DNA from 3 places in the Cyclobacterium sediminis genome. Region 2 is predicted to be linked to each of the others. Evidence: riboswitches for the same ligand, from Rfam matches in the RefSeq annotation. Region 2 holds a riboswitch; each other region holds the start of a gene.
The links. A riboswitch is a leader RNA that binds a small molecule or an ion and turns the genes downstream of it on or off. The one in region 2 is predicted to bind S-adenosylmethionine.
Positions count from the first base shown of each region.

Region 1: it holds a riboswitch for S-adenosylmethionine, as region 2 does, so the genes downstream of both, ACYVHJ_RS01000 (homocysteine S-methyltransferase family protein) here and ACYVHJ_RS22595 (O-acetylhomoserine aminocarboxypropyltransferase/cysteine synthase family protein) in region 2, are expected to answer to the same signal.
Region 3: it holds a riboswitch for S-adenosylmethionine, as region 2 does, so the genes downstream of both, ACYVHJ_RS17370 (trans-sulfuration enzyme family protein) here and ACYVHJ_RS22595 (O-acetylhomoserine aminocarboxypropyltransferase/cysteine synthase family protein) in region 2, are expected to answer to the same signal.

Region 1 covers NZ_BAAGVC010000002.1:92,883-98,685, reverse strand. The annotation lists gene metH (methionine synthase) at 1-1,605, opposite strand, end outside; gene ACYVHJ_RS01000 (homocysteine S-methyltransferase family protein) at 1,610-2,653, opposite strand; SAM riboswitch class I at 2,731-2,832, opposite strand; gene ACYVHJ_RS00995 (hypothetical protein) at 3,109-4,416, opposite strand; gene ACYVHJ_RS00990 (PAS domain S-box protein) at 4,495-5,803, opposite strand, start outside.
Region 2 covers NZ_BAAGVC010000044.1:109,520-115,322, forward strand. The annotation lists gene ACYVHJ_RS22585 (VOC family protein) at 1-351, opposite strand, end outside; gene ACYVHJ_RS22590 (homoserine O-acetyltransferase family protein) at 372-1,427, opposite strand; gene ACYVHJ_RS22595 (O-acetylhomoserine aminocarboxypropyltransferase/cysteine synthase family protein) at 1,438-2,742, opposite strand; SAM riboswitch class I at 2,926-3,035, opposite strand; gene ACYVHJ_RS22600 (S8 family peptidase) at 3,525-5,177, shown strand; gene ACYVHJ_RS22605 (cysteine desulfurase family protein) at 5,200-5,803, shown strand, end outside.
Region 3 covers NZ_BAAGVC010000021.1:19,535-25,337, reverse strand. The annotation lists gene ACYVHJ_RS17375 (efflux RND transporter periplasmic adaptor subunit) at 1-1,287, shown strand, start outside; gene ACYVHJ_RS17370 (trans-sulfuration enzyme family protein) at 1,355-2,530, opposite strand; SAM riboswitch class I at 2,650-2,752, opposite strand; gene ACYVHJ_RS17365 (SGNH/GDSL hydrolase family protein) at 2,997-3,647, opposite strand; gene ACYVHJ_RS17360 (DUF4407 domain-containing protein) at 3,960-5,033, shown strand; gene ACYVHJ_RS17355 (sulfatase family protein) at 5,157-5,803, shown strand, end outside.

The DNA of each region.
Region 1 (5,803 bases), on a different contig from region 2:
CTTGGAAGCATCTGCCACATGGACAACGATGCCACTGTAAACCGGATCGATCTTCACGGCAGTGTGAATCCTGGAAGTAGTTGCTCCACCTATCAGCAATGGAATATCCAAACCTCTTCTTTCCATTTCTGATGCCACGTTGACCATTTCATCCAAGGAAGGGGTAATCAAGCCACTCAGGCCGATTATATGGGCATCATTGTCCAAAGCTTCCTGAATAATTCGTTCCGTTTCAACCATCACCCCCAAGTCTATGATCTTGTAAGAATTACAGGCCAATACCACTCCTACTATGTTTTTACCAATGTCATGCACATCTCCTTTTACCGTTGCCAGTAAAATTCGCTTCACATTGTCTTCTTGCTCTCCTGTAGTCTCGTTGGTGCCCGGTAGGGGCATAAAGGGCTCGAGGTAGGCCACCGCTTTTTTCATTACCCGGGCACTTTTCACTACCTGAGGCAAAAACATTTTTCCTTCCCCAAAAAGATCTCCAACAACATTCATCCCATCCATCAGTGGGCCCTCAATTACCTTCAAGGCATCTATTAATTGCAGTCTCGCCTCCTCTGTATCCTCGATGATATAATCCAATACTCCTTTGACCAGGGCATGTTGAATTCTCTTCTCTACGGGCAGGCTTCTCCAGGCTTCATCTGCTTTGCCTTTCTTTCCCTGGGATTTTACGGAGTCTGCAAAATCCAGTAATCGCTCCGTTGCATCTTCACGTTTGTTCCACATTACATCCTCCACTCTTTCTAGCAGGTCTTTGGGGATGTCGTCATATATCTCCAACATGGAAGGATTGACGATACCCATATCCATGCCATGCTGTATGGCATGATACAAGAATACTGCATGCATGGCTTCTCTTACCGGATTATTGCCCCTAAAAGAGAAAGAGACATTACTAACCCCTCCACTAACTTTTGCTCCGGGAAGGTTTTCTTTGATCCATTTGGTGGCTTTGAAAAAGTCCACTGCATTGTTTTTATGTTCGTCCATTCCGGTGGCCACCGGAAATATATTTGGGTCGAAAATAATGTCTTGTGGATTAAAGTTTATTTTATCCGTGAGCAAGTCGTAGGATCTTTTACAAATATCGATACGTCTTTGGTAGGTGTCTGCTTGCCCTTTTTCATCAAAGGCCATGACTACCACAGCCGCACCAAACTTTTTAATGGTTTTGGCTTGAAACAAAAATTCTTCCTCCCCATTTTTCAGACTGATGGAGTTGACAATTCCTTTGCCTTGAATACATTTAAGTCCAGCCAAAATAATTTTCCATTTGGAACTGTCGACCATCACGGGTATCCTGCTTATTTCGGGTTCGGATGCCACCAGATTCAGGAATTTAACCATGGCTGCTTCTCCATCAAGCATGGCCTCATCCATGCAGACATCCAGAATTTGTGCCCCTCCTCGCACTTGGTCCAAAGCTACTTCCAGGGCTTCATCATAGTTGTCATTCAATACTAATCTTGCAAACTTCTTAGAGCCTGTGACATTGGTACGCTCACCAATATTCACAAAATTTAAGGATTCATTAAAAATCAGTGGCTCTAACCCTGATAATTGCAAGGTGGATATTTTAGTAGGTTTACTCATTAAATTAATCTTCTTCCGTTAAAACGTGCTGATTTCTGGGTGGGTATTTACTCGCAGAAGCTGCCAAAGCAGCAATATGTTCCGGGGTTGTTCCGCAACAACCGCCTACTATATTGACCCAGCCTTCTTTTAAAAACAGGTTTACTTCTTTATCCATTTCTTCCGGACCCTGATCGTATTCTCCAAACTCATTGGGAAGACCTGCATTGGGGTAAACACTTACATGGAAAGGTGATTTGTCTGACAAGACCTTTAGATAGGGTCTAAGCTCTGCTGCGCCCAAAGCACAATTTAAGCCTACACTTAGTAAAGGAACATGAGCGATAGATATTAAGAATGCCTCGGTGGTTTGTCCTGAGAGGGTTCTTCCCGAAGCATCAGTGATGGTTCCCGAGACCATTATGGGAATGCCTCCTTCGGAAGGTTCCAAAGGTAATCCTCGCTTTTCATAAACTTCCTGAATGGCAAAGATAGCTGCTTTAGCGTTTAAGGTATCAAATACTGTTTCTACCAATAAAGTGTCTACACCTCCATCCAATAGGCCTTCTACCTGCTCAGCGTATGCACTTACCAATTGGTCAAAGCTTACAGCTCGAAATCCCGGGTCATTTACATCCGGAGAAAGGGAGGCAGTTCTGTTGGTTGGCCCAATCGCTCCAGCGACAAATCTTGGTTTGTCGGGTTCGTTGGCAGAGAATTCGTCTGCCACCTCTCGGGCGATCTTGGCAGACTCAAAATTGAGTTGATAAGCCAGTTCAGCAAGTCCATAGTCTTCTTGGGCAATGGTGGTACTGCTAAAAGTATTGGTTTCAACAATGTCTGCACCCGCTTCAAAATAGGCCTTATGTATAGCTTTGATGATGTCCGGCCGTGTCAAAGATAGCAAGTCATTGTTACCTTTTAATGATTTTTTGACAGTGGCAAGCTCTTGATTTCTAAAATCCTCCTCCTTAAGCCCATACCTTTGAATCATGGTACCCATAGCACCATCCAATATCAAAATGCGCTTTTGTAATTGTTGAAGTAATAAGTTGGTTCTGTTTGCCATGTGAATCGTATATTAAAATAAAAAAGCTTATACGAGCATGAACCGATGTAAAACTAGAGCATATTTCTAACTTTTGCGGCTCATCTTTATCCGGCATTTCCGGAACGGGAATTAGCACCTTGTCAACTCAGGTTGCTAAGACATCATAGGGCCCTACCCTCAGTCTTTCTCGATAAGCGATTCAAAAGTAACATGAATTCAGTAAATAAGTTCTTTTTTTTGTGAAAATCTTTAATAACCTATAGAGATATAGGGTTTAACAAATGCATCCAACCAGATAAATTGAACAAATAGGAGAAATCAATAACTATAATTTCTGAAATCAAATTTGCCTCATGACTTTTTGAAACAAATAAATTTTGGATGTACTCCTACTATTCTTTAATATAAACTGCTCAAATATAATGTACTTCCCTCCCATCAAACTTAAAATCTCAAGCAGGAGGATGGAACCTTTAGGGCCTAATTCCAAGACCAATTTGAAAATAGGGTCCGGCCATATAACTGCTCATATTCAAATCCCCAAATTTGTACTTATTCAATGGCTGTTCGTATCCTGCATGGGCCGAGGAAACCACCCTAAACATCTTTTTAAAGACCGGGATGGCGTAAGCCACCATCACCTCGGTTTTTGCCATTAAGCCACTGCTTTTCAAGTAGCCATCGTAATCCGGTTCTTCAAATAAAGCAGGAAAATCCGGCTTGTTATCCTTAGAAAGAGTATATCGTACATTGCCATATCCCAAGCCTGCCAACACCCCAAGCTCAAGGTTTCTCATTTTATAAAGCTGATAGCCATAGTTACCGTATAACCTCACACTGTTTAAGGTGTGGTCTTGATTTTCACTGGCTCTTCCGGAATTGGCTATATTGAAAACATCAAATGAATACAACCATCTTCGATTTCCTCCAATGATCTTCATGCCAAAATTATTTGGCTGGTCTTTAAAAGGCATCAAGCCATTGTTGGCCAAGTAATCATTTAGCATGTCGGGCTTTGTAAAGTTATAGCCATAAAAAAAATGGGCACCAATTCCTGCATCAGGAAAAAACAGGTTTTTGTCAGGCATTGACAAACCTGCGCCCAACCGAAAAAAGGCTCCGCTTTGTAGGTTATCGAATGTGACGTTGTTCATTCCCCAAGCCCCTTCAAAAGGGCTAAAGGAATAGCCAAACTTTCCCAAAATCCCAACCGTTTCTTCAAGCCCGGGAAGGCTAAAATCATATCCAAACTGGAAACCTATTTCAGTTAAAAAGCCGCCAAAATTTTGCGTACCCTTTTGGATGTTACGTTCCCTCAAAATAAAACCCTGTGCAGGTTGCTGTAAAAATGCGCTAAAATCTTCAACATTTCTCTGATCTTTTAGCATTTCAAAATTTACATACCCTGCACCTAAAGACATATAATGGATAAGATGGAAGTTACTTTCCTGGGTAAGCGCATAGCCAACGTTCATGTAAAACCGGGTACTCCTATTGTCTATAACATAATCTCTGTAATAGGAATTTGCACCGGTATTTTGATAGAGTTCAAACCCCAATATAAAATCAGACAATCTGTATTGATAACCTACTCCCAGGGTGGTATATCCTCCTCTCAGGTTTGAAATGCCTTTGTCAGCAAGCATCTCGTTGAATTCTCTGATATTTGCTCCCGAGGTACCGGCCAATACATAAATGGTAGACCGTTCAGAAACATCGCCTTGGGCATGTAGATTAAAGGCTATCCCCAACCAAAGGGGTATGTATAAAATCCATCTCATAGGTCTAATTAAAGATGCAAAGATATAATTTTAGCTGGGGAATCTTGTTACCGTTTAACCATAAAAATCTATATGATATCAGAGATAATTAATTATTTTGCCGTATAAATTCTCAGGAGTAAATGGTTTGGAAACGTAATCGTCCATACCTGAAGCTTCAAGCTCATCCTTCACTTCCAGTAAAGAGGCGGCTGTGAGGGCTATAATGGGAACATTTCTTTTCTCAACCAGATCAAGTTTACGAATAATTTTTGCCACTTCAAAACCATCCATTTCGGGCATTTGCAGATCGAGTAGTACCAAATCGAAATCGTTTTTGATAAAGCAATCCAAGGCTATCTTTCCATTATCAGCAAATTTTATTTCTCCCACACCCCATTTGGATAGGTATTTTCTTAATAAAACTTGGTTTACAAGGTTGTCTTCAGCCACCAGTATTCTTTTGTCTCCAAGGTGATCGTCTTTTACCACTTCCTTTGTTTTGGACTTGCGCATGGACTCTTCCTGCACTTGAAACCTTATTTCAAACCAAAAAGTGGACCCTTCACCCAACTTGGACTCCAGATGAATGTCTGTACCAAATAATTTGGTAAGCTTTTTCACTATAGCCAGACCTAAACCCGTACCTCCATATTTCCTGGTGGTATCTGAACTTGCCTGGGTAAAAGCATCAAAAATACTATCTACCTTACTTGGGGCAACCCCTATTCCCGAATCTTTTACTGTAAACCGTAAGTTTACATGATCTTCTTCCTTTTCTACCAGTTCTAATATTATTTTAATAAATCCCTTGTCTGTAAACTTAATCGCATTACTAATCAGGTTATTCAAAATCTGAGCAATTCGCACGGGATCCCCAATAAGGGTGTTGGGAATAGAAAAGTCAGGCTCATAAATAATTTCCAAAGCCTTGTCTCGGGTTTGGTAACTGTAAGAATGAATAATCCTATTGATTAAATTCTTGGGCTCAAAAGGTACTCGCTCTAAAATCAGTTTTCCGGAATCTATTTTATTAAAGTCTAGAATATCATTAATTAACCCCAGGAGATTTTCTGCAGAAAATTGTAAAGTTCTCAAATTTTCCAATTGATCCTCTCGAGGTTTGTCTTCAATCAAAAGATGTGAAAGCCCGATCACCGCATTCATTGGTGTCCTTATTTCGTGGCTCATTACGGATAAAAATTGACTCTTTGCATTCAAAGCAGCCTCAGCTTTTTCTTTGGCCTTGTATAGCTCATTCTGGGTTTCTTTTAATTTTGTAATGTCTCTGGCGATCCCTGTGTAATACCTGATTTCATTCTTCTCATCTCTGATAACCTTACCGCTGGAGCTAAAAATCCGGTAATGCCCTTGCCTATGCCTTAATCTAAACTCGAATATAGGGTGT
Region 2 (5,803 bases):
TCCGAAAGGATCTTCAAAATAAAAACTGCTGATGTCTTTTTTCCATTCCTGTTGATGGGTAATGGTTATACCCTTGTCACTTAATTTTTTCTTAATCTCTAAATAATCTTTATGTTCCACTTCAAAAGCAATGTGCTGCTTGCCATAGGCAAAATGTGGCGGCAAATTGCTGTCATGCTTAGTTATTTCAGGTAAGAAGCAAAGCAAGACACTGTCTCCACATCTGAAAAAAACATGTCTCTGATCCTCTTTAGAAATTAATGGCATTTCTAATATTTGATGATAAAACCTTTCAGCTAGATCTAAATCATCTACGTAGAGACATGTTTCCTTTATCCTGGTGTATGAGATCATTCCAAGTGAATCTTTGACTAACCGTTATTTTCTAAGTAAAATGATTTTAAAATGTATTGCAATTGCTCGTATTCTATAAGGAAGGCATCATGCCCATATATTGAGGATATTTCCCTGTAGGTTCCTTTTGGTACATGTTTGCTGATATATCTGGATTCTTCACTTGTAAATAAGATATCCGTATCAACTCCAATTGAAAGTACTTTACATTTAATTTTTGAAAGGGCAACGGGTGTTCCACCTCGCCTTCTTCCGATGTCGTGGCTGTCCATGGCTTTGGATAGAATCCAATAAGACAGCGCATTAAATCGATTGGCCAATTTTAGCCCTTGGTACCTTAGGTAACTGCTTATTTTAAAATCATCCCTTTTCTCCTCTGTTTCGCTTTGGTTTTGCAGGAAAGTCATGGGATGTCTATAACTCAACATGCCTATGGCCCTAGCTGTTTCCAGGCCTTTCTTGCCAGCTTCAGGATGTGGTTTTCCCCAAGAGCTATCCGATTCTATGGCCATCCTTTGGGTTTCATTAAAACCAATAATCCAAGGAGAAGCCTTGGCATTGGAAGCCACGATTATGGCATTCTCAAGCTTGTCTCCTAATGAAACTGCCCATTCTAAACCTACTTGACCACCTAAAGAACCTCCAATTACCGTATTGATTTTTTCCAATCCCAGGTGTATTCTTAATTTATCCAATCCCGCTGCAATATCCCTCGTGGTAATATTGGGAAAGTCATAATAATAAGGATCCCCACTTTTAGGGTTATTGCTTAAAGGTTGGGTAGAGCCATAACAGGAACCAAGAAAATTGGCACAGACAATGAAATATTTGGAAGGATCAAAAAACTTGTCCTCTCCAATTAATCCTGACCACCATTCATGAGGGTTGGCATCACCGGTTAAGGCATGCAGGACCCAAATAACATTGTCTTTGTTTGCGTTTAATTGGCCTTGGGTCGTAAAACTCAATTGAAACTCCGGAATTGATTCTCCGGACTCCAAAAGTAATGCTTCCTGGCAATAGAAAATCTCCTGGGTCATTTCAATAGTCAAATGCGGCGATTGAAGGTTCATTTTAATAATTTTAAATTTTGTCGAAAGCGGCCGATAGGTCGGCTTTCACATCTTCAATGTGTTCTATACCTGAAGAAAGTCTTAACAATGTTGGCGTTACCCCGGCGGCTAATTGGGCGTCATCAGAAAGTTGCTGATGAGTAGTGGCTGAAGGTTGAATGATCAAAGTTTTGGCATCACCTACATTGGCCACATGTGAGATTAATTCCAGATTATTAATAAAATTGGAAGCTGTTTCTTTTTCCCCTACAATTTCAAAGCTTAAGACTCCCCCAAATCCATTCGTAAGGTATTTTTTCGCCGTTTCGTGATAAGGGCTATTAGTTAAGCCCGGGTAATTAACTGATTTCACTTTAGGGTGTGCTTCCAACCATTTCGCCAATTCCAAGGCATTATCTACAGTTCTTTGAACACGAAGAGAAAGGGTTTCTAATCCCTGAAGCAGTTGGAAAGAGTTGAATGGACTGATGGCAGGACCAAAATCTCTTAGACCTTCTACCCTTACTCGGATAGCGAAGGCAATATTTGGCATGCCTAAGGGATTATTATCGCCAAAAGTTTCCCAGAAATTAAGTCCATGGTATCCTTCAGAAGGTTCAGAGAATTGTGGAAATTTACCATTACCCCAATTGTAATTTCCTCCATCTACGATTATGCCACCAATAGAAGTACCATGGCCACCTATCCATTTGGTTGCAGAAGAGGTTACAATATTAGCACCATGCTTGATGGGCTGACATAGATATCCTCCGGCACCAAAGGTATTGTCAACTACTAAAGGAATATCATGTTTTTTAGCCAATGCAGCAATTGCTTCAAAATCCGGAACGTTGAATTCAGGGTTTCCAATTGTCTCCACATAGATGGCTTTGGTTTTATCATTGATTTCTGCAGCCAGATCATCTGCCTTGTCGGATTTAGCAAATCTGGCTTCAATACCTATTCTTTTAAAAGAAACCTTAAATTGATTGTAAGATCCGCCATAAAGAAATGGAGAGGTAACAAAGTTATCGCCTACGCTTAGGAAGTTGTTTAAAGCTAAAAATTGTGCGGCTTGGCCAGAAGCTGTAGCCACTGCTGCAACACCACCTTCTAATGCTGCCACCCTTTTCTCAAATACATCTGAGGTTGGGTTCATTATCCTGGTATAGATGTTTCCAAATTCTTTTAAGGCAAATAAATTGGCACCATGTTCTGCAGAATTGAATACATAAGAGGTGGTTTGATAAATAGGAACAGCTCTAGAATTGGTAGATGGGTCTGCTTCTTGTCCACCGTGGACTTGCAATGTTTCGAAACGATAATTTTTAGACATGTTTTTTATGTTTTAGGTTTGTTATCAATTCTGATTAAGTTTATCATGAAGAAATGCCAGTATACACCAAACACCATTGTGCCGATTAGTATTTCTATTAAAATAGAAATAAAATGTCTGTTGAAAGCTTCTGGGGTTTCTATCCTTTATTGAATGGTGTATGGAGCTCATATATAAGTTTTGAATTTATATTCCCAGATGTAACCAATTTCATCTGGCAGGAATTGGCACCTTGGATTTTCCAGGTTGCCAGAGGGTCAACGAGCCTGTCTCTTGCCTCTTCTATATAAATCCTAACTACTTCAGAAAAAGTAAAAGGATTGTACAAAATAAAGCCACATTGTCAAATTTTCCAATAGTTGTCAATGATTTTTTCTTTTTAAATGCAAACAAGTCAAATAATCAGTGAATTAGCAGTGCTTTTACTACCGTACTATTATTTAAAAGAAAAACAATTTATCAAATGACTCAATGTGTTGGAAATGCTTCCTTCCATTTATTCAAATAAATAATAAGAAGTTGATAATAATTTTAACTCTGTTATCTGACTTGTTTTAAAGTTTTTTAACAAACGGTTCTAGGTTTATTTCGTTGCATGTATTGTCAAGTAAATGGGCAGGTTTTAATGTCCAGCTTCAAAATAAACCAACAAAAGGATAATCTTACCGTAAAAGTTTTTGAAATTTGTAACAAACTTAATCTTTGGTACCTTACATTCTTGGTTTTTAGAGCGGGTGATCGTAAAGCATGCCTTTTAAATTTATATATACATTTCAAATTCTATGGAAAGAAATTTCAAAACGTGTTTTTGTGCATTTTTACTGGGAATTTTTCTCAGTGGTTATGGGTCTATTTATGCATTTTCAGGTGAGGTCTATTTAAAAGATAGCCTTAAAACGCCTGATAACTGGTTTTTACTGGATCCTATAGATGATGGGATTATGGGTACCGGTACAGAAAAAGCCTATGAAAAATTACTACAGGGGAAATCTCCAAAAACTACAATCGTGGTAGCGGTTATTGATTCCGGAATCGACATAGATCATGAAGATCTTCAGGGTAAAATATGGATCAATGAGGATGAAATTGCCGGAAATGGTATTGATGATGATAATAACGGCTATGTAGATGATGTACATGGCTGGAATTTTATTGGAGGAGCCGATGGTTCGCAGGTAGACAATGATTCTCATGAATTGACTAGAGAATACGTAAGGTTAAAGGCCATTTACGGAGACTTGGATAAGGAAGATGTGAAGCGAAAGAACAGGGATGAGTTTGAATATTGGGAAAAAGTCAGTAAAAACTTTGAAGAGGCCAAAGATAAAGCAGCATCAAATTACAACATGTACAATAACATGATGGAAGGTTTCTCAAACATGGCAGATTTGGTGAAGGAAGAATTTGAAGTAACAGATTTTAGTCTTGAGGACTTGGCAAATTTTGAGTCAGATGATGAAAAAATTACTGCGGCCATTGACATGCTTAATCAAATGTTTGGCATGATAAGGCTTGAAGACGCAAGTATTAATACCATCCTTGCAGAATTGGGTAAAGCCGTCAAGCATTTTGAAGTGCAGGCTAAGTATGCTTACAATACAGACTTTGATCCTAGAGGAATTGTTGGGGATGACCCGGATAACTACAAGGAAAAGTATTATGGAAACAATGACCCAACAGGTCCTGATCCTTCCCATGGAACTCATGTTGCCGGTATCATTGCAGCCAACAGAGGAAATGATTTAGGAATTGAGGGGATAGCAGACCATGTATTGATCATGGCTATAAGGGCGGTGCCGAATGGAGATGAAAGGGATAAGGATATTGCCAACTCTATTAGATATGCGGTAGACAATGGTGCAAACGTCATTAATATGAGCTTTGGTAAATCTTATTCTCCCGGTAAAAAATATGTGGACAAGGCAGTCAAGTACGCAGAGAGGAAAGGTGTATTATTGATTCACGCAGCAGGAAATAGCTCAAAGGAAGTCACTCCTGGAAATAACTTCCCTAACAGGTGGTTTGCCAAAAGAGGAGTGTCTGATGCTTGGATAGAAGTAGGGGCTTCAGGACCTAGAGAGGATGAAAATCTTGCAGCGGATTTTTCAAATTTTAGTAAAGAAGGAGTAGACTTATTTGCACCGGGGGTAGATATTTATTCTACCATTCCTGATTCAGGTTATGAAAACAATAGTGGTACAAGCATGGCAGCCCCAACAGTGGCCGGTGTAGCAGCTCTTTTGCTTGCTTACTATCCGGACCTCAAACCAAAAGAAGTACGTAAAATTCTTACAAGCTCTGTTTATAAGGTTGGTGATGACAAAGTACATCAACCGGGAAAAGAAGAATTGGTGGGTTTTGGAGATTTGAGCCAAACCGGTGGGATTGTAAATGCTTATCAAGCCATTAAAATGGCAGAAGAATTGGCACAATAGTCTGTATATTAAAGCCTCGTAGATGGATTTACCCATTTATTTTGATTACAATGCAAGCACACCTTGCTTTCCGGAGGTGGTAGAGGCCATAGTACCCTACTTTACCTCTACTTTTGGCAATGCGTCAAGTACCCACCATCCTTATGGCTGGTTGGCAGAAGAGGCCGTGGAAACTGCCAGAGAGCAAGTGGCAACATTAATTGGAGCAGAGGCAAATGAAATCATATTTACGAGTGGAGCCACTGAAGCATTAAACCTTGGAATAAAGGGCATGGCTCAGATGGCGGACCCCGGAAAAAATCACCTGATTACCATCGCCACAGAACACAAGGCTGTACTTGATACGATGGAAAGTTTGGCAGACCAGGGATTTGAATTGACCTGTTTACCTGTAGGGGCTGAGGGGGAAATCTCTCTAGACCAATTAAAGTCAAGTTTTAGAGAAAATACCTTGATGGTGGTTGCCATGATGGCCAATAATGAAACAGGAAAGTTACACCCTATCAAAGAAATGGCAGCGCTAACGAAAGCTCATGGGGCGCTCTTTTTAACGGATGCAGTACAAACCGTTGGAAAGGTCCCTGTTGATGTTAGGGGTTTGGGAGTGGATGGATTGGCACTTTCAG
Region 3 (5,803 bases), on a different contig from region 2:
AAGATAATATACATATTACTAGGAGTATTGGCATTCTTGGTAATAGGAATGATAGTAGGAAAACAAGCTGGTTGGGTAGGAGGAGAGAAGCCTTTAGAAGTTCAGATCGGTAAGGCTGGCAAAAAAGACATTGTGGAGAAAGTGAGTGCATCCGGAATAGTACAACCCGAAACAGAGGTGAAAATGAGTCCTGATGTTGCCGGTGAAATTATTGAATTGAATGTCAATGAAGGAGACTCAGTGAAATTGGGCGATTTATTGGTCAAAATCAGGCCTGACAATTTTATCTCTGCATTAGATCGAGCTCAAGCCAATTTAAACCAGCAAATGGCCAATTTAGCACAGTCAAAAGCTAGCTTGAAACGCTCTGAAGCACAATTCAACCAATCTAAGTTGAATTATGAGCGGAATTTAACTCTTTATGAAGACAAGGTGATTTCAGATGCTGATTTTGAACAAATCAAAGCAGAGTTTCTTACAGCTGAGAATGATCTTGAGGCAGCCAAGCAGTCTGTCATCGCTTCGGAATTTATAGTCAAAAGTGCCAAAGCTTCAGTAGATGAAGCAGGAGAAAATTTAAGATTAACGAATGTTTACTCCCCCACTGATGGGATTGTCTCCAACTTGTTGGTTGAAAAGGGAGAGCGTGTGGTAGGAACTGCCCAAATGGCCGGTACGGAGATGCTTCGCATTGCGGATTTATCTAAAATGGAAGTAAGAGTAAACGTTAATGAAAACGACATTGTGAGAATCAGTATGAATGATACCACCCTGATAGAAGTGGATTCCTACGCTTCTACAGGTAAGAAATTTACAGGGGTAGTAACTGCCATTGCCAATTCAGCCAACGAAAAAGTAAGCACGGATGCCGTTACCGAGTTTGAAGTTAGGATTCGAATTTTAAACGATTCTTATAAAGATTTGGTCTCAAACGAAAACCCTTTCCCGTTCCGTCCGGGAATGACGGCCAGTGTTGAGATCATAACAGACAAAAAAGTAGGGGTATTGGCCATTCCTCTTGCTGCCGTTACTGTAAGGGCAGGGCAGACCATAGAAGAAGGTGAAGGCAAAGGCAATATGAAAGAGTTGGTGTTCTTGAAAAACGGGGATAAAGCTCAGATACAAGAAGTAAAAACCGGTATTTCTGATTTTGAAAACATTGAGATTTTAGAAGGACTTGTAGAAGACCAGGAAGTAATCACCGGGCCATATTATGTTGTTAGCACCCAATTGGAAAATGAAAAAGAGGTGAAAATTTCAGAAGCTGCAGGTGATGGGAAAGAATAATTGATATAATAAATCCTTGACAAATGGCATGATTACAAACACCAACATTTGTAATCATGCCATTTTTTTATTTAGACTGTTCTAAAGCCCTCTCAATGTCCAAGATAATGTCATCTACATGTTCCAAACCTACAGATAACCTTACCAGCCCATTCAATATTCCTACATTTGCCCTTTCTTCCTCCGAAAGCTTGCTATGAGTAGTAGAAGCGGGATGTGTAATGATACTGCGGGTGTCTCCTAGATTTGCAGTAACAGATATCATTTGCAACTGGTCAATAAACTTTTTTGCTCGGTTTAACCCTCCCTTTAAAGTCAGGGTGATAATGCCTCCACCATGTTTCATTTGTTTTTTTGCTAAATGAAACTGAGGATGAGAAGCCAAGAATGGATATTTCACTACTTCCACCTCTTTGTTTCCTTCAAAATACTGAGCAATTTTCAAGGCATTTTCGCAATGCCTGTCCATTCTCACTGCCAAAGTCTCCATGCTTTTGGCTAAAATCCATGCATTGAATGGGGACAATGATGGTCCTGTATGGCGCATAAAAAATTGAACCTCATCGATCAATTCCTTCTTGCCTAAAATAAGTCCCCCCAAGACCCTTCCTTGTCCATCTATAAATTTGGTGGCGCTATGGGTGACTATATGTGCTCCCCATTTTGCAGGTTGTTGCAAATAAGGGGTAGCAAAACAATTGTCTACCACTAATACCAAATTATGCGCATTGGCAAAATTGGCTATGTATTCCAAGTCTATTATCTCTAAGCCCGGGTTAGATGGAGTCTCTATAAACAACATTCTGGTGTTGGGTTGTACCAGTTCTTCCCACCTGTCGATAGCTGAAATGTCTCCATAGGTATGTGAAATGCCCCATTTTGGAAATACGCGTGTTAGCAGTTGATGCGTGGAACCAAACAATGATCTTGAAGCCAATACATGGTCACCTTGTCTTAGTAAAGAAGCCATGCTTCCAAACATTGCAGCCATCCCTGAGGCAGTGGTAATGCCACTTTCAGTGCCTTCTGCGGCACAGACTTTTTCTATCAAGTCACTGGTGTTGGGGTTGGCATACCTTGAATAAATATTTCCCTCAATTTCGTCTGCAAACATTTGTCTGGCTTGTTCTGCTGAGTCAAAAACAAAACTAGAACTTAGGTACAGAGGTGCGGAATGTTCTCTCTGATCTGAGGAGGATTTAGCAATCCTTACAGCTTGGGTTTCAAAATTTTTATAATTCATAAAAGAAAATTGTCTAAAGGTGGGTACATGGATTTTTACCCTTCTCCAGTAAAATTGAAGAACAGCAAAATAAGTCGAGAAAAGTAATGGTGGAGATTGTGTGTAATGTCATATAGTCTAATTTATCGTTCCCTATATTGGGCAGGTATTGGCACCTTTCCTTGGTTTGGAAGGTTGCCAGAGGTTCACAGAGCCTGATCTCTCGCCTCTTCTTTATAAATCAGTTTCCTGAATTTACTGCAAAGAAAACAAGGGTAATTCGATTTTCCAAATTCCCTCCCGTTTTTATAGGGGTTAACTTTTTAGCTTAGGCTTGTTCTTTGGGCCTAAGTTTTACCTGTGGTAAAAAATAATCCCCTTTCCGATGAATCCTCTGGTAATTCAATGGAAAGGGAAAATAAATTTCAATGTATACACACCTGAATAAGTCAGCTATTCCAGTATTACATTTATATGAAAAGCTTATTTATAAATATTTTTCAATGGTTTTAGCCCATATAGCATAACCTTTTTCATTCATGTGAAGGTTGTCTTTAATAAAGATATCATCCATAGGCTCTTTGTCTTTGTTAAGCATAGGCTTCCATAAATCAGCATATTTCATGTATTTTTCACTCTTTGTGAATTTTTTTAGCTTTTTATTCAGCTCCAGGTACTGATCCGCAAGCTTCCATCGAGCAACACTTGGTTTAGGACTTATGATAATGATTTCTGTATCAGGCAAGGCTTCGTGTATTTTGCTTGTAATCAGATTAAATGTCATTAAAATTTCTTCAACGGACTTTCCTGATGAAATGTCATTGTCTCCTTCATAAATAAAAACCTTAGAAGGTTTATATTCCAGTATAAGTTCATCTATATAGTATAGCAAATCACTAGCCTGAGAACCACCAAAACCTCCATTGATCACATTGTGTTGCGGAAAGTCTTCTTGCAGGCTTTTCCACATTCTTATGGTAGAACTACCCGTAAAAACGATACCATTCAAATTTTCTTGAATAGGATTATCCTGGTGGATCTTCTCCACCTGTCCTTTAAATCTAGTAGGGTCTTGGGCGAAAACTGTTGTAGAAATAAAAAGTAAAACTGCTAAGAAAGCGAAATTATTATTTTTCATATTGGATTATAGATTTTATTGTCTAAAATACTTGAATTATGTGGATTTTAAAATCATTTTATTATTTGATTGTCACGATACCGGACAAACAAAGCGGACAGTTTTTTATTCTGCTCCATCAATAGCTATAATTTATCTGCAAGACTACAAATAACTTGTGGAAAAAAGCTTATATTTTATAGATTAATGTGCTGTAAATTAGGATGTTATAAGTTGTGTCTCAATTTTATCGACATTTCAAATAAAATCATGTTTTTTGGCAGTCTACTTGAATAGTATTTCTGGTAAAAAACCACACAAGCACTCTTCTCTATGAATAAAATAGAACGCTTCCTAATATTTTGCTCTGGGGCATACCTTCCATTGGTTAAGCGCTGCCCGGGATCTATTCATCAATTTATTGGTATAGGAGGAACAGTCTTGTTTACTGCTGTGTTTGCAGGCTTGTCTGTAGGTTATGCTTTATTTACTGTTTTCGATAGTATATGGCCTGTTTTGGCGGTTGGAATTTTGTGGATGTTGATGATTTTTAATCTGGATAGGTACATAGTTTCCACCCTCAAAAAGCGGGAAAAATTCAGTCTGGAATTTAAACAAGCTATCCCTAGATTAATATTGGCAATACTGATAGCCTTGGTAATTGCCAAACCTTTGGAGTTGAAGATATTTGAAAAAGAGATCAACCGGGAATTAGATCGGCAACGTTTGGAAACAATACAAGAAAGTAAGAATCAAATTAAAGCCGGTTACCCTGAAATTCAACAACTGCAAGGTCAAATTGATGGATTAAATGCTGAAATTAAAAGTAAGGAGAACTACAGAAACGAGAAACAGCTTGAATATGACAATGAACGATTTGGTGTAAAGACGGATGGAACCACCGGCAGAGCCGGTATTGGCATTAATGCTGAAAAAAAGGAAGAACAATTGGATCAGGCCCAGCAGGACTTGTTGCAAACTCAAGCTTTAAACAGAGAGAAAATTCAAGCGATTCTGTTGGAAATAGATCAACTTAATGATCAAATGAAATTAGAATTGGACCATCAAATGCTTTCAGTGGTATCCAATAATGGGCTGGCTGCACGTATACATGCCTTAGATAGCCTTACCAATGCAAACAATGCTGTTTATTGGGCTAACTTAATGATAATGCTTCTGTTTGTCATGATAGAAATGGCCCCTATTCTTGTGAAACTGCTGGCGAAAAGAGGAGCTTATGACCACTTGCTTGATACTCATGAGGCGGGGGTTATTTTGTATGCGGATGAACAATGGCATAAAAAGAAAAGTCAAAGCGATTTGAGAAAAGATGTATTTGATGAAATTGAACCAGAAAGGAAAGTTGCTCAGAAAAATTTTGATTTGGGACTGCTGCAAGGGAAATGAAGCCCTGAATTACCAATAGTTCAAATGTTTAACTTATACGTAAAATGCTCATTTTATTTGGGTAGCTTATTTAATTTAGTGTAATTTTCATCAAATTTCAATTTATACCCAAATCTTAACGTAATGAGATCTTTCACCCTATTCCTTTTAGGTTGCCTTTTTATTTTGAATTTTTCATGTAAACCAAAAGAAGCGGAACAGTTGAGTGCCAAGGAAGCTTCATCCCCACCGAATATTGTTTTTGTTTTAGCCGATCAATGGCGGGCGCAGTCTGTGGGATTTCTTGGGAATAAGGATGTTATTACGCCTAACTTGGATAGTTTAGCCAATGAAAGCACTGTTTTTCATAATGCTGTTACAGTGATGGCTGTATGTGCACCTTGGCGAGGGAGTTTTATTTCAGGTCAGTATCCATTGACCCATGGAGTTTTTTACAATGACAAACCTTTTCCAACAGAAGCCGCCACGATTGCAAAGATTTATAAAGAAGCAGGCTACCAGACAGGCTATATTGGCAAATGGCATTTAAATGGTCATGCGAGAGGGGAGGAACCTTTTAGTGCTAGAAATAAACCTGTTCCTAAAGAAAGAAGGCAGGGGTTTGATTATTGGAAAGTGAGAGAAGTAACCCACAATTATAACAACTCCTATTATTTTGATGAAGAAAATCAAAAGCATTTCTGGGAAGGGTATGATGCTTTTTCTCAAACTGACAGTGCCATCAGTTATATTAATAAAAATAAAGACAACCCTTTTTTATTGGTATTGTC